One region of the Mycobacterium sp. 23 genome, then DNA from elsewhere that is predicted to be linked to it. Evidence: predicted binding sites of a transcription regulator. Region 1 holds the regulator's gene; the other holds the start of a gene.

Region 1 (7,255 bases):
CGGAGGTCGCACCCATGGGCAGCGCCGTCAAATATCAGCGCACACTTTTCGAACCCGAGCACGAGCTGTTCCGGGAGTCATACCGGGCATTCCTGGACCGCCACGTCGCGCCGTATCACGACGAATGGGAGAAGGCGCACATCGTCGACCGCGGGGTGTGGCTGGAGGCGGGTAAACAGGGCTTCCTGGGCATGGCGGTTCCGGAGGAGTACGGCGGCGGGGGCAATCCGGACTTCCGCTACAACACGATCGTCACCGAGGAGACCACTCGCGGTCGCTACAGCGGTATCGGATTCGGCCTGCACAACGACATCATTGCGCCCTACCTGCTGCATCTGGCCACCGAAGAGCAGAAGCAGCGCTGGCTACCGAAGTTCTGCACCGGAGAACTGATCACCGCGATCGCGATGACCGAGCCGGGCACCGGAAGTGACCTGCAGGGCATCAAGACCCGCGCGGTCAAAGAGGGCGACCACTATGTGCTGAACGGGTCAAAGACGTTCATCACCAACGGAATCAACTCCGACCTGGTGATCGTGGTGGCGCAGACCGACCCGGAGAAGGGCGCGCAGGGCTTCAGTCTGCTGGTCGTCGAGCGTGGCATGGAGGGCTTTGAGCGCGGCCGTCACCTCGACAAGATCGGCCTGGACGCGCAGGACACCGCCGAACTGTCGTTCACGGACGTGAAGGTTCCGGCCGAGAACCTGCTCGGCCAGGAGGGCATGGGCTTCATCTACCTGATGCAGAACCTGCCCCAGGAACGGCTGAACATCGCCGTCATGGCGGCAACAGCCATGGAAACGGTGCTCGAGCAGACGCTGCAATACACCAAGGAGCGCAAGGCTTTTGGCAAGCCGATCGGTAGCTTCCAGAACAGCCGGTTTGTGCTGGCCGAGCTGGCTACCGAGGCCACCGTGGTACGCATCATGGTGGACAACTTCATCGCGCTGCACCTGGAGGGGAAGCTGACGGCCGAGCAGGCCGCGATGGCCAAGTGGTACTCCACCGAAAAGCAGGTTCATCTGATCGACCGCTGCCTGCAACTGCATGGTGGATACGGCTACATGCGCGAATACGATGTTGCCCGTGCCTATCTCGACGCCCGGGTGCAAACCATCTACGGCGGCACGACCGAGATCATGAAAGAGATCATCGGCCGTGGACTCGGTGTCTAGCGTCTAGCTCGCATCTCGGTGCGCATCGTGCGCGCGTCGTAGCAGCTCCGCGAGTTCTTGATCCTCGCGCGTGTCGTATTTGCCTGCCAGCGAGTTTATTTCGCGCTCCGCCCGCAACAACTCGGCATATGCCGCTTCGCGCTGTGCTGGATCCTGCGTTGAGGTCAGGTACTCGAGCGCGTGCCGGCGGGCCCGGCTCACGGCGTTCTGTCTGCGGCCGCGCGCCGAAAGCAGCGACACCGCTGTGGTTGTGAGCAGCACGGCGACGATCACCAGCAGCGACACCGTGATACTCAACTCCACGACCGGGACCGGCCTGCCGTGGTTGATGAATGGAAGGTTGTTGTCGTGCAACGCTTCCAGGATCAGCTTCACGCCGATGAAGCCCAGGATCACGGCCAGACCGTAGGTCAGATAAACCAGTCGATCGAGCAGGTTGTCGATCAGGAAGTACAGCTGACGAAGACCCATCAGCGAAAAGGCGGTCGCCGCGAAAACCAGGTAGATGTTCTGTGTCAGACCGAACATCGCCGGCACCGAATCGAAAGCGAACAACAGATCGGTGCCACCGACGGCGATCATCACCAGCAGTAGCGGTGTCATGACCCGTCGACCGTCCTGCACGACGAACAACCCGTCGCCGTCGTACTCCTTTGATGTCCGCAGGAAGCGACTGGCCAGCCGGATGACCAGGTTGTCGGCGTTACTCTCTTCTGTCTCTGCCGGTTTGGCGAGCTTTCCGGCCATGATCAGCAGCCCCACACCGAACAGGTAGAAGACCGAGTTGAAGTTGTTCAGGAGTGCGCCGCCCAGGACGATGAAGACGGTGCGCGCGATGAGCGCGAACGCGATACCGAACAACAGCACCTTCTGCTGCGCCACCCGCGGAACCCCGAAGCTGCTGATGATCAAGAGAAATACGAAAAGGTTGTCCACGGAAAGGGCTTCGTTGCTCAGGTAGCCCGCGAAGTATTCGACGGCCATGCGCGGGCTGCCCAGTACGGCGATGCAGATGCCGAAAAGTACCGCTATCCCGATATATGTTGCCGACCAGGCTGCGGCCTGACGTAGCGTCGGCACGTGCGTCTTGCGTACCTGAAAGACATAGTCGAACAGCATCAACCCGGCGATCAGCACGATGGTCAGGGCCCAGCCAAGTCCGGAAACACCCATGCGCGCTGGATTTCCTCTCGCGAGATCGGCCGGCATGCCAGGCGGGATGTCGTCTCGGGCACGGTAACCCAACTGATGCCCGGGGCGCAGCGCGGTTTCTCGCGACATGAGCGCGGCACGGCATCATTTCGACATCGGCTCGGTATCCGTTTCCGTAATATGTACGATTTGACTTCGCATATCTCAATCGCTAGAGCAAAGTTATGCGAGCCCGGAAGCGATGCGCATCGCTGCCGGGAAACGGCCCACGGCGGTGAATCCGCCTGCTCGCCAGGTGGGCAGGGCATCGGCTGGGAGGCTTGGTGAACGGGCAAAGGGGTCAATTGAGCAAGTTGGTCGGGCGTGCGCGAGGCGGCCTGACGGCCGCCGCGTTGGCCACCGCGCTGGCCCTGGCGCTGCTGGCGCCTACCGCGTCCGCGTCGCCGATCGGCGACGCCGAGGCGGCGATGATGGCGGCGTGGGACAAGGCCGGCGGCGCGTCATCCACGCTGGGTGCCAGAAAAGGCGACGTCTATCCCATCGGCGACGGGTTCGCTCTGGACTTCGACGGCGGCAAGATGTATTTCACCCCCGCCACCGGTGCCAAGTACATGTTCGGCCCCATCTTGGACAAATACGAGTCGCTGGGCGGTCCGGCGAACAGTGATCTCGGTTTCCCGACCATCAACGAGGTACCCGGTCTCGCCGGACCCGACAGCCGGGTCAGCACGTTCGCGGCCAGCGACAATCCGGTGATCTTCTGGACCCCCGATCACGGCGCGTTCGTGGTCCGCGGCGCCCTGAACGCGGCGTGGGACAAACTCGGCAGTTCCGGCGGAGTGCTGGGAGCCCCGACCGGGGACGAAACCTACGACGGTGAGGTGGCGTCGCAGAAGTTCAGCGGCGGAGAGGTGTCCTGGAACAGGAAAACCAAGGAGTTCAGCACCAACCCGCCGGCGCTGGCTGACCAACTCAAAGGCCTGCAGATACCCATCGATCCCACCGCCGCCATCAACATGGCGTGGCGCGCGGCCGGCGGCGCGAACGGACCATTGGGGGCCAAGAAGGGCGGCCCGAGTCCGATCGGTGGCGACGGCATCGTCCAGGAGTTCAACGGCGGCAAGATTTTCTTCAGCCCGGCGACCGGCGCGAACGCCGTCGAAGGGGCGATCCTGCAGAAGTACGAGTCGTTGGGCGGACCGGTCAGCAGCGACCTCGGCTTCCCGATCGCCAACGAGGCCGACGGCGGTATCACGCCGGCCAGCCGGATCGCCACGTTCTCGGCCGCAGACAAGCCGGTGATCTTCTGGACTCCTGATCACGGCGCGTTCGTCGTGCGCGGAGCCATGAAGGCGGCGTGGGACAAGCTCAAGGGAGCCACCGGCAAACTCGGCGCGCCCGTCGGCGACCAGGCGGTGGACGGCGACGTGGTATCGCAGAAGTTCACCGGCGGCAAGGTGTCGTGGAACCGCGCGAAGAACACCTTCACCACCGATCCGGCGAACCTCGCGCCGCTGCTGTCCGGCCTGCAGGTGTCGGGACAGAACCAGCCCAGCACGTCCGCGTCGCCGCCACCCGGCAAGAAGTTCACCTTCCACTGGTGGTGGTTGGCGGTGGCGGTGCCGGTGCTGCTGCTCATCCTGATGTCAGTGCTGGTGGTATTCGGCCTGCGCCGCCGTCGCGCCGGCCGGGCAGCTCCCGCTTACGACCGTGGCCGTGACGTGGCCGACGAGTTCGATGCGGGTGCTGACGGGCGCTGGTCGCACGACGACGTCGATTACGGCTCCGAGCGCTTCCCGCCCGTCGAACACCACCCCGAAGAGCACGAGGTGCCGGAATACGGTGCAGCGCCGCGGGTGAGCTGGTCCAGAGGGGGCGGGACCACGGCCGGTCCCGAGGGGCGTGGTCTGGGTGCCGAGGACTATCACGACGAGACCGCCGAGTACGGGGACGAGTACGCCCATGGCGCCGACGACTACGCCCGCGGCGCCGACGAGTACGCCCACGGTGCCGAGCAGGAAACCGACTTCGAGGAATACGAACACGACGAGTTCGAAGGTGACGAGGATCCGGACGCGGTGGACACCACCCCGACGCCCATCGTGACGCGCGGCGCCTTCGGCCAGCTCGTCGAGGCCGAGCCGGAGGTCGCAGAAACGATCTCGCCGGAAGCCTTCGAGGCGGAGTCCTCGGTGCCGCGCAGCGAGGGTCCGGTAGCGCCTGAGGTGCCCGAAACCCATCCTGAGCAGGAATTCCCGGACATCTTCTACCCCCGCGGTGGTCCCGCGGAAGAGGAGGTACCCGACGCGGCCGCCTCGGATACCGTCGTCGGCGCTTTCGAGCCGCGGAAGGGGCGGCACGCCGCCGCGGATGAACCGGGCTACGCACCGACGGCGACGGAGGCGGCCTATGCCGCGGCGCCGCAGGCCGAGGCTCCTCTGGCCGCAGACACTGCGGCGCGGCCGACCATCCACCTACCCCTGGACGACGACCCGTATCGGGCGCCGGACGGCTACCCGATCAAGGCCAGCGCGCGGTTCGGTCTGTACTACACGCCCGACAGTGCGCTATACCACGACACCCTGGCCGAGATCTGGTTCGCCAGCGAGGCCGTCGCGCAAGCCAATGGCTTCGTCAAAGCCGACTGATCGCCGGCCTGCGTCAGCGCTTCGGCGCTACACCTTGCGGATGACGGTGACGACCTTGCCGAGCACGGTCGCGTCGTTTCCGGGAATCGGATCGAAGGCCGGATTGTGGGGCATCAGCCAGACCTGACCGCCCGCCCGCTTGAACGTCTTCACGGTGGCCTCACCGTCGATCATGGCCGCCACGATGTCGCCGTTGTCGGCGACGTTCTGTTGGCGCACCACGACCCAGTCGCCGTCGCAGATGGCGGCTTCCACCATCGAGTCGCCGACGACTTTGAGCAGGAACAGCGTCCCTTCGCCGACCAGCTCTCGCGGTAGCGGAAAGACGTCTTCGACCGCCTCTTCGGCCAGTATCGGTCCGCCGGCGGCTATCCGGCCCAGCACGGGTACGTACGTAGGTTCCGGCAACGCGTCCGACCCGGCCACGTCGGTGCTGGGAGGTGTCACGGCGTCATCAGCCGCGCGGACGTCGACGGCCCGCGGCCGATTGGCATCCCGCCGCAGATAACCTTTGCGCTCCAGCGTGCGCAACTGGTGGGCCACCGAGGACGTCGACGTCAGGCCGACCGCGTCACCGATCTCGCGGATGCTGGGTGGATAGCCGCGGGTGGTGACCGAAGCGCGGATGACTTCGAGGATGGTGCGCTGCCGCTCGGTCAGCGCGGCATCGACGGCGTGCAACCGGCCGTCAGCGGCGGCTCGTTCGGATGCGCTAGCGGAACCGGCTCGATCAGCTACTGGGGGGTCGTTGCTGTCGCTCATGCCACTGAATGTAACCGCACCCGACCGAAGAATCAAACATGTGTTCGAGCAGCGTGTCGGAGCGGTCGGCCCAGCCTTCCTAGCGGCCCGGATCAGCGGAATCACAAGTGTGTAACTTTCGGATGGATCGGGTATCCGAAATTCATCCAGCTGGTTGCACCGACAAAACCTTGTCGGTGGTGAGGTCTACCGTTTTGCTCGTGCGACACGCCTCGCTCAGATGTTCGATATCGAACATGTGAGCGACTAGGGTCGAACACACGAGCGATATTTAGTCGACCGGAGGCAACGACATGACGATCAGCTACGCGGGCCCGCAGCGCACCTGGAACGCGCAGAGGCTGGTGAACAGGCCTGCCAACAGGCCGTTCGACGAGTCGCCTACATATCGCGGCGGGCAGATCCGGTCAAACCGGCCCGGCCCCACCCGTCCGGCCGGCGCGCCCATGCACTACCGCGGCACCGGCGTGGCGATGTCGACGGCGTCGCACCGGCGGCGTCCGGTCTCGGTGCTGACGACGATGGGGCTGGCGCTGCTCGCCGGCATCATCACGCTGTGGCTGGGCTTGATGGCCAATTTCGGGAGTGTGCTGAACGACGAACCGGCCGGCGCGTCGGCGCAGGTACCGGCTGCACTCGCCGTGGTGCGCGTGGAGCCCGGTGAGTCGCTGCAGCAACTGGCCACCCGGGTCGCGCCCGGCGCCCCGGTGCGCGAGGTGGTGGAACGGATCCGCAATCTCAACGCGCTGGACTCCAACGCAGTCGCCGCCGGCCAGACGTTGATCGCCCCGATCGGGTGAACCCGCGGGGAGCGGGACGAATTGCGCTCTGCGCCAACCTTGCTCGGTCGTCTCCACCTGCTGCTGGACTGATCGTGCCAGCGGTGGCCACGCCGGTGGCGCACAGGTACTCTCGGGGTGGTTCTGCGGTACCCCGAAGTCAGGCGCGGCAAAGGAGCGGCTATGCACTGCCCGTTCTGCCGGCACCCCGACTCGCGAGTGATCGATTCCCGGGAGACCGATGAAGGCCAGGCGATCCGCCGGCGCCGCTCGTGTCCCGAGTGCGGGCGCAGGTTCACCACCGTTGAGACCGCGGTGCTCGCCGTCGTCAAGCGCAGCGGCGTTACCGAACCCTTCAGCCGGGAAAAGGTGATCAGCGGCGTGCGCCGGGCCTGCCAGGGCCGCCAGGTAGACGACGATGCGCTGAACCTGTTGGCCCAGCAGGTCGAAGATTCGGTGCGGGCCGCAGGTCCGGAGGTGCCCAGTAACGAGGTCGGTCTTGCCATCCTGGGACCGCTGCGCGACCTCGACGAGGTGGCGTACCTGCGCTTTGCGTCGGTTTACCGGTCCTTCTCGTCGGCCGACGACTTCGAGCGGGAGATCGAGGCCCTGCGTGCCCATCGCAACGTGTCGACTCCGGGCTGAGGCTCGATAGATGCCCGTCGAACTCCACCCCGATCTCGCAGCGCTGGAGCCCCTGCTGGGCACCTGGACAGGACGGGGTGCTGGCGAGTACCCC
Region 2 (7,255 bases), 1.1 Mb from region 1:
TCGGCGGCGATCAGGCCGTCGGCATCCTCGAGATCGACGGCCCCGACCGCACTCACGGTCCGGCTCCGGTTGCCTGCGCGGCGATTTCGGCGCTGACCTGTGCGACCACGGCGTCCACATCCTCGATGCTGCGCCCCTCCACATTCAGCCGCAAGAGCGGCTCGGTGTTGGAGCTGCGCAGGTTGAACCAACTGCCGTCACCCAGGTCGACCGTCACGCCGTCCAAATGATCGATGGACTGGATCCGGCTCGCGAATGTCTTCAACACGGCGTCCACACACGCCGGCGCGTCGGCGACGGTGAAGTTGATCTCGCCGGAGGATTCATAGCGCTGGTAATCCGCGGTGAGTTCCGACAAGGGCCGGTCTTGCTCGCCGAGCGCGGCCAGCACGTACAGCGCGGCCAGCATGCCGGAGTCGGCGCCCCAGAAATCGCGGAAGTAATAGTGCGCCGAGTGTTCACCGCCGAAGATCGCGCCGCTTTCGGCCATCAGCGCCTTGATGTAGGAGTGGCCGACCCGCGAACGCAGCGGCGTGCCGCCGCGCTCGGCGACCAGCTCCGGCACCGCACGCGAGGTGATCACGTTGTGGATCACCGTGGCGCCGATCTCCCGGCCCAGCTCGCGGGCCGCCACCAGGCTGGTCACGGTGGACGGCGAGACCGGCCGGCCACGCTCGTCGACGACGAAGCAGCGGTCGGCGTCGCCGTCGAACGCCAGCCCAATATCGGCGCCGGTCTCGCGCACGAAGTTCTGCAGGTCGACCAGGTTCGCCGGGTCCAGCGGGTTGGCCTCGTGGTTGGGGAACGTGCCGTCGAGCTCGAAGTACAAGGGCAACAACGTGATCGAGTCGATCGCGCCGAGCACCGCCGGCGCGGTGTGACCGGCCATGCCGTTGCCGGCGTCCACCGCGACCCGCAGCGGGCGCAGTCCCTCGGTGTTGACCAGCGAGCGCAGGAACACCCCGTAGTCGGTCAGCACATCCTTGTCGGTGACCGCACCGCGCGGCCCGTCGTGCCCTTGCACGCCGGCGATCAGGTCCTCGCTGATGGTCGTCAGCCCGGTGTCGGCGCCGACCGGCTTGGCCCCGGCCCGGCACAGTTTGATGCCGTTGTACGCCGCCGGGTTATGGCTGGCGGTGAACATGGCTCCGGGACAGTCCAGCAACCCCGAGGCGAAATACAACTGGTCGGTGGAGGCCAACCCGATGCGCACCACGTCCAGACCCTGGCCGGTGACGCCGGCGGCGAAGGCCGCCGACAGCGAGGGTGAACTGTCGCGCATGTCGTGGCCGATCACCACCCGGCTCGCGCCTTCGCCGCGCATCAGCCGCGCGAATGCGGCCCCGACGTCGGTGACCAGCGCCTCGTTGATCTGCTCGCCGACCAGGCCTCGGACGTCATAGGCCTTGATGACACGGTGGACAGCCTCGGCGGGCCACGACATTCTCCGGTGCTCCTGACGACCTGGGTGGGTAGAACTCTTCGGCCGCCAGCCTATCGGCTAGCCGGGAGGATCCGGCAGGACCCGTAGGTGGCCACGTCGGCGTCCGGAGCGGTGCTCGGGCGGTGCGAGCAGACCGGTACTCGGCGCGGTGGCGTGCGCGCCGATGGACTGCGGCACGTCGTCGAAGCCGTCACTGGCGACGAAACCGTTGACCCGGGCGGGGGTACGGGCGGGAACTGCTCCGCCCTCGCGCACGGCGTCGGCCAGCGCCACCAGTTCGTCGTCCTCGTCGGGATGGGTGGGCAGCGGGCCGGCATGGCGCATCAGTTCCCAGCCGCGCGGTGCCGTGATGCGGCCGGCGTGGTTGACACACAGATCCCACGAGTGCGGTTCCCGCGCGGTAGCGAGTGGGCCGACCACCGCCGTCGAGTCCGAGTAGACGAACGTCAACGTTGCCACTGCATAATGCGGACACCCGGGCCGGCAGCAGCGTCGGGGTACGTTCACGCTCGAAAGGCTATCGCGGGAAAACGCCGCCACAGCGGCGGACACGCGCATGGGCGGGGGCGATGTGGAACCGTTACCATCGGCGTCCAACCGTTACCATCGGCGCGTGAGCGGGGAAAGATCGGCTCAGCCGTACGGGCGGCCCGGACGCCGGCGGGGCCGCGATCTGCGCGGCCCGTTGCTGCCGCCGACGGTGCCGGGCTGGCGCAGCCGGGCCGAGCGGTTCGACATGGCGGTCCTGGAGGCCTACGAACCGATCGAGCGGCGGTGGCAGGAGCGGGTCGGCGAACTCGACGTCGCAGTCGACGAGATTCCGCGTATCTCCGCCAAGGATCCCTACAGTGTGCAGTGGCCGCCGGAGGTGATTGCCGACGGGCCGATCGCGCTGGCCCGCCTGATACCGGCCGGCGTCGATGTCCGCGGAAACGCGACACGAGCGCGAATTGTGTTGTTCCGCAAGCCAATTGAACGACGAGCCAAAGACACCGTCGAACTCGGCGACTTGCTGCATGAAATCCTGGTGGCCCAGGTGGCCATCTATCTGGACGTGGAGCCTTCAGTCATCGACCCCTCGATCGACGACTGAGCAGGTGATCGGCGTTTAGATGATGCCGCGCTTGAGGCGGCGACGCTCGCGTTCGGACAGGCCTCCCCAGATGCCGAACCGCTCGTCGTGCGCGAGGGCGTATTCGAGGCATTCGTGCCGGACCTCGCAACCCAGGCAGATCTTCTTGGCCTCGCGGGTGGAACCGCCCTTCTCCGGGAAGAAGGCTTCGGGGTCGGTCTGGGCGCACAGCGCCTTGTCCTGCCACTGATCGGCAGGGATCTCCTCGATCGGCTCCGGCTCGAACACGGCGGGCGCATCGGGAACAACGCTCAGATGAGGACGGACTGGCGGCATGATGGTTTCAGCCGGCTCGGGAGTGGTGTGCGGTGTGCCTCCCATTACGCCCCGAAGGTACTCATAGGACATGCTCCGCCTCCTCACTAATAGAGATTGAAATGGTTTCCCACTGTTTTGATGTACAGATGCCCAATTCGAACAAGTGATCGAATCTCGGTCTGCGACACCGGAACCGGCCGGCCAACCGGGAAATGACACTGATGTGATTAGACACGGGCCAGGGACCCTGGTCAAGCACTTCGGCGTAATTCCATACCATCTCGTGATCGAATTTCGGCGATTCTGTTGTCCACGAAACACGGCGTGTCGAGTACGAATTGATCACAAGTCCCTTGCGCCACATTGGTTACCAAGATTCACCCCACCCTAACGTGTCCCGCCGGGCAGGTACTGTCCTGGTGTGAAAGTCACTGTTCTGGTCGGGGGCGTCGGGGGCGCGCGTTTTCTGCTCGGAGTGCAGCGGTTGCTCGGCCTGGGCCAGTTTGCTCAGGGCGAGGACGCCGGCCACGAACTGAACGCGGTCGTCAACATCGGCGACGACGCATGGATCCACGGCGTGCGCATCTGCCCGGACCTCGACACGTGCATGTACACCCTCGGTGGTGGCGTGGACCCGGAGCGTGGCTGGGGCCACCGCGACGAAACCTGGCATGCCAAAGAGGAACTCGCCCGCTATGGCGTGCAGCCCGACTGGTTCATGCTCGGCGACCGCGATCTGGCCACGCACCTGGTGCGCACCCAGATGCTCAACGCCGGTTATCCGCTGTCGCAGATCACCGCCGCACTGTGCGACCGGTGGCAACCGGGCGCACGGTTGCTGCCGGCCAGCGACGACCGTTGCGAGACGCATGTGGTGATCACCGATCCAGCCACCGGAAGCCGGCGGGCGATCCACTTCCAGGAGTGGTGGGTGCGTCACCGTGCCCAGGTGCCCACCCACAGCTTCGCCTTCGTCGGGGCCGAAAAAGCCTCCGCGACAACCGAAGCGGTGACGGCCATCGCCGAAGCCGACGTCATCCTGGTGGCGCCGTCGAATCCGGTGGTCAGCGTCGGCGCCATCCTGGCCGTCCCCGGCATCCGCGGCGCGCTGCGGTCGACCCCCGCTCCGGTCGTCGGCTACTCCCCCATCATCGGCGGAAAGCCCTTGCGCGGCATGGCCGATGCCTGCCTGTCCGTCATCGGGGTGGATTCCACCGCGCAGGCGGTGGGCCAGCACTACGGCGCCCGCAGCGCGACCGGGATTCTGGACTGCTGGCTGGTGCACGACGGCGACGCGGCCGACATCGACGGAGTGGCGGTGCGCGCCGTGCCGCTGCTGATGAGCGACCCGGCGGCCACCGCCGACATGGTGCGTGCCGGACTCGACCTTGCCGGGGTGACGGTGTGACCGCCCTGCCCCCGGCAGGTGAGCACGGCGCCGCCGCCGCCATCGAGATCCTGCCAGTCACCGGGCTTCCCGAGTTTCGTCCCGGTGACGATTTGGGTGCTGCGTTGAGTGCGGCCGCGCCGTGGTTACGTGACGGCGACGTGGTGGTGGTGACCAGCAAGGTGGTGTCCAAGTGCGAGGGCCGACTGGTCCCGGCGCCCGAGGACGACGAAGAACGAGACCGATTGCGGCGCAAGCTGGTCGACGACGAAGCGGTGCGGGTGCTGGCCCGCAAGGAACGGACCCTGATCACCGAGAACCGGCTGGGGCTGATTCAGGCGGCGGCCGGAGTGGACGGATCCAACGTCGGGCGAACCGAGTTGGCGTTGCTGCCACTCGACCCGGACGCCAGCGCGGCGGCGCTGCGGGCCGGGTTGCGCGAGCGGCTCGGCGTCACCGTCGCCGTGGTGATCACCGACACCATGGGCCGCGCCTGGCGCAACGGACAGATCGACGCGGCCGTCGGCACCGCGGGTCTGGCCGTACTGCACAACTATTCGGGTGCCGTCGACCGGCACGGCAACGAACTGGTGGTCACCGAGGTGGCGGTCGCCGACGAGATCGCGGCCGCGGCCGACCTGGTCAAGGGCAAGCTCACGGCCATGCCGGTGGCCGTGCTGCGCGGGCTCAACCCGGTCGACGACGGTTCGACGGCCCGGCAGTTGGTGCGCGCGGGCACCGAGGACCTGTTCTGGCTGGGCACCGCCGAGGCCATCGAGTTGGGCCGCGGGCAGGCCCAGCTGCTGCGCCGGTCGGTGCGGCGATTCAGCGCCGAGCCGGTGCCCCCGGCAGTCGTCGAATCCGCTGTCGCCGAAGCGCTCACCGCGCCCGCCCCGCACCACACCCGCCCGGTGCGGTTCGTATGGCTGCAGGACCAGGACACCCGGACGCGGCTGCTGGACCGGATGAAAGACAAGTGGCGTGCCGACCTCACCGGCGACGGCCGCCCCGCGGACTCCGTCGAACGCCGCGTCGCACGCGGCCAGATCCTCTACGACGCACCCGAGGTCATCATTCCGTTCCTGGTGCCCGATGGGGCACACAGCTATCCGGACGCCGCCCGCACCGAGGCCGAGCACACCATGTTCACCGTCGCGGTGGGTGCGGCCGTGCAGGCGCTGCTGGTTGCGCTGGCGGTGCGCGGGGTGGGCAGTTGCTGGATCGGCTCGACGATCTTCGCTGCCGACCTCGTCCGCGACGAGCTTTCGCTGCCCGCCGAGTGGGAGCCGCTGGGCGCCGTGGCGATCGGCTATGCCGCCGAGCCCGCGGGTTTACGCGACCCGGTGCCGATCACGGAGCTGTTGATCCGCAAATGAAGACGTTCGCGGGCAAGGCCGCCGTGACGGCCGACAAGATTCGCGGCGGCTATTACACGCCGGCGCCCATCGCCCGCTTCCTGGCCGGCTGGGTCACCCACGCCGGACCCCGGGTGCTGGAACCGTCCTGCGGTGACGGGCAGATCCTGCGCGAGTTGGCCGCGCTCAGCGATCAGGCACGCGGCGTGGAACTCGTTGCCGCTGAAGCGGCGAAGGCACGGACGTTCGCCCCCGTTGACACCGCGGACCTGTTTTCGTGGTCGGGTGGCCGGGACTGGGACGGCGTGGCGGGCAACCCGCCCTACATCCGCTTCGGGCATTGGCCGGCGCGGCAGCGCGAGCCCGCGCTGGCCGCCCTGCATCGAGAAGGGTTGCGCCCCAACCGGTTGACCAATGCCTGGGTGCCGTTCGTGGTGGCGAGCACCACCCTGGTGCGCGAGGGCGGCCGGGTTGGCCTGGTGCTGCCCGCCGAGCTGCTGCAGGTCGGGTATGCGGCGCAGCTACGCGACTTCCTGGTGAGCCGCTACCGGGAGATCACGCTGCTGAGCTTCGGGCGCCTGGTGTTCGAGGGCGTCTTGCAGGAGGTGGTGTTGTTCTGCGGCGTCGTCGGTCCCGGGCCGGCCCGCATCCGCACCGTGCAGCTCGACGACGCCGACGCGCTGGTCGCGGCGAACCTGGACGTGCCGTCCGCTCCGGCGCTGCGGCACGACCACGAGAAGTGGACCACCTATTTCCTGGAACCGTCGCAGATATGCACGCTGCGCGGCCTCAAGGAATCCGGCCGGCTGACCCGGCTGGGCCTGCTTGCCGAGGTGGACGTCGGCATCGTGACGGGCCGCAACAGCTTCTTCACCTTCACCGACGCACAGGCGCACGAGCTGGGACTCACGCCGTACTGTGTGCCGCTGGTCTCGCGCAGCGCCCAGCTGTCCGGACTGGTTTACGACAATGATTGCCGCACAATCGATCTGACGGCCGGTCAGCGCGCCTGGCTGCTGCATGCGCCGGCGCAGCCGCAGGACGGCGCGCTGCTGGCCCACATCGCGGCCGGCGAGGCGGCCGGCGTGCACCGTGGCTACAAGTGCTCGCTGCGCAAGCCGTGGTGGGTGACGCCGTCGCTGTGGGTCCCCGATCTGTTCATGTTGCGCCAAATTCACCTGTCTGCGCGGCTGACGGTCAACGGGGCGGGCGCCACCAGCACGGACACCGTGCACCGGGTGCGGGTCGCGCCCGGCACCGAACCCCACGCGCTGGCCGCGGTGTTCCACAACAGCGCGACCTTCGCATTCGCCGAGATCATGGGCCGCAGTTACGGCGGCGGCATTCAGGAGCTCGAACCCGCCGAGGCCGAGCGGTTGCCCGTCCCGCCGCCGGCATGCGCCGATCCCGACCTGGCCGGCGACGTCGATCTGCTGTTGCGGGCCAACGAGATCGAGAAGGCGCTCGACCTGGTGGACCGGCGGGTGCTGATCGAGAAGCTCGGTGTGTCGCCGGAGGTGGTGGCGCAATGCCGCGCGGCGTGGCTCGCGCTGCGGCACCGGAGGACCGCGAGGCGGGCCAGGAGGGAGTCGCGATGAGCGTGCGGGAATCGGTGATCACGCTGCTCACGGACTGGGAGGCACCCAACCCGGCGCAGGACTCGTTGCGGGAGGCGGTGC

The links. The regulator LexA, encoded in region 1, represses DNA repair genes until DNA is damaged. The targets are predictions, from matches to a motif close to CGAACANNTGTTCG.
Region 2: the regulator LexA is predicted to act here: its motif matches at 2,991-3,004, upstream of cofD (2-phospho-L-lactate transferase).

Annotation. Positions count from the first base shown of each region.
Region 1 covers NZ_JBLVUX010000005.1:1,452,323-1,459,577, reverse strand. Annotated here, with positions in the region: gene ACNQS7_RS07835 (acyl-CoA dehydrogenase family protein) at 15-1,175, shown strand; gene ACNQS7_RS07830 (TerC/Alx family metal homeostasis membrane protein) at 1,179-2,348, opposite strand; gene ACNQS7_RS07825 (LGFP repeat-containing protein) at 2,651-4,975, shown strand; gene lexA (transcriptional repressor LexA) at 5,003-5,737, opposite strand; gene ACNQS7_RS07815 (LysM peptidoglycan-binding domain-containing protein) at 6,031-6,537, shown strand; gene nrdR (transcriptional regulator NrdR) at 6,700-7,161, shown strand; gene ACNQS7_RS07805 (peroxynitrite isomerase) at 7,172-7,255, shown strand, end outside.
Region 2 covers NZ_JBLVUX010000005.1:2,577,990-2,585,244, forward strand. Annotated here, with positions in the region: gene ACNQS7_RS13220 (TobH protein) at 1-56, opposite strand, end outside; gene ACNQS7_RS13225 (phosphomannomutase/phosphoglucomutase) at 53-1,444, opposite strand; gene ACNQS7_RS13230 (DUF3499 domain-containing protein) at 1,502-1,951, opposite strand; gene ACNQS7_RS13235 (metallopeptidase family protein) at 2,118-2,537, shown strand; gene ACNQS7_RS13240 (WhiB family transcriptional regulator) at 2,553-2,897, opposite strand; gene cofD (2-phospho-L-lactate transferase) at 3,256-4,242, shown strand; gene ACNQS7_RS13250 (coenzyme F420-0:L-glutamate ligase) at 4,248-5,597, shown strand; gene ACNQS7_RS13255 (Eco57I restriction-modification methylase domain-containing protein) at 5,594-7,174, shown strand; gene ACNQS7_RS13260 (NUDIX hydrolase) at 7,171-7,255, shown strand, end outside.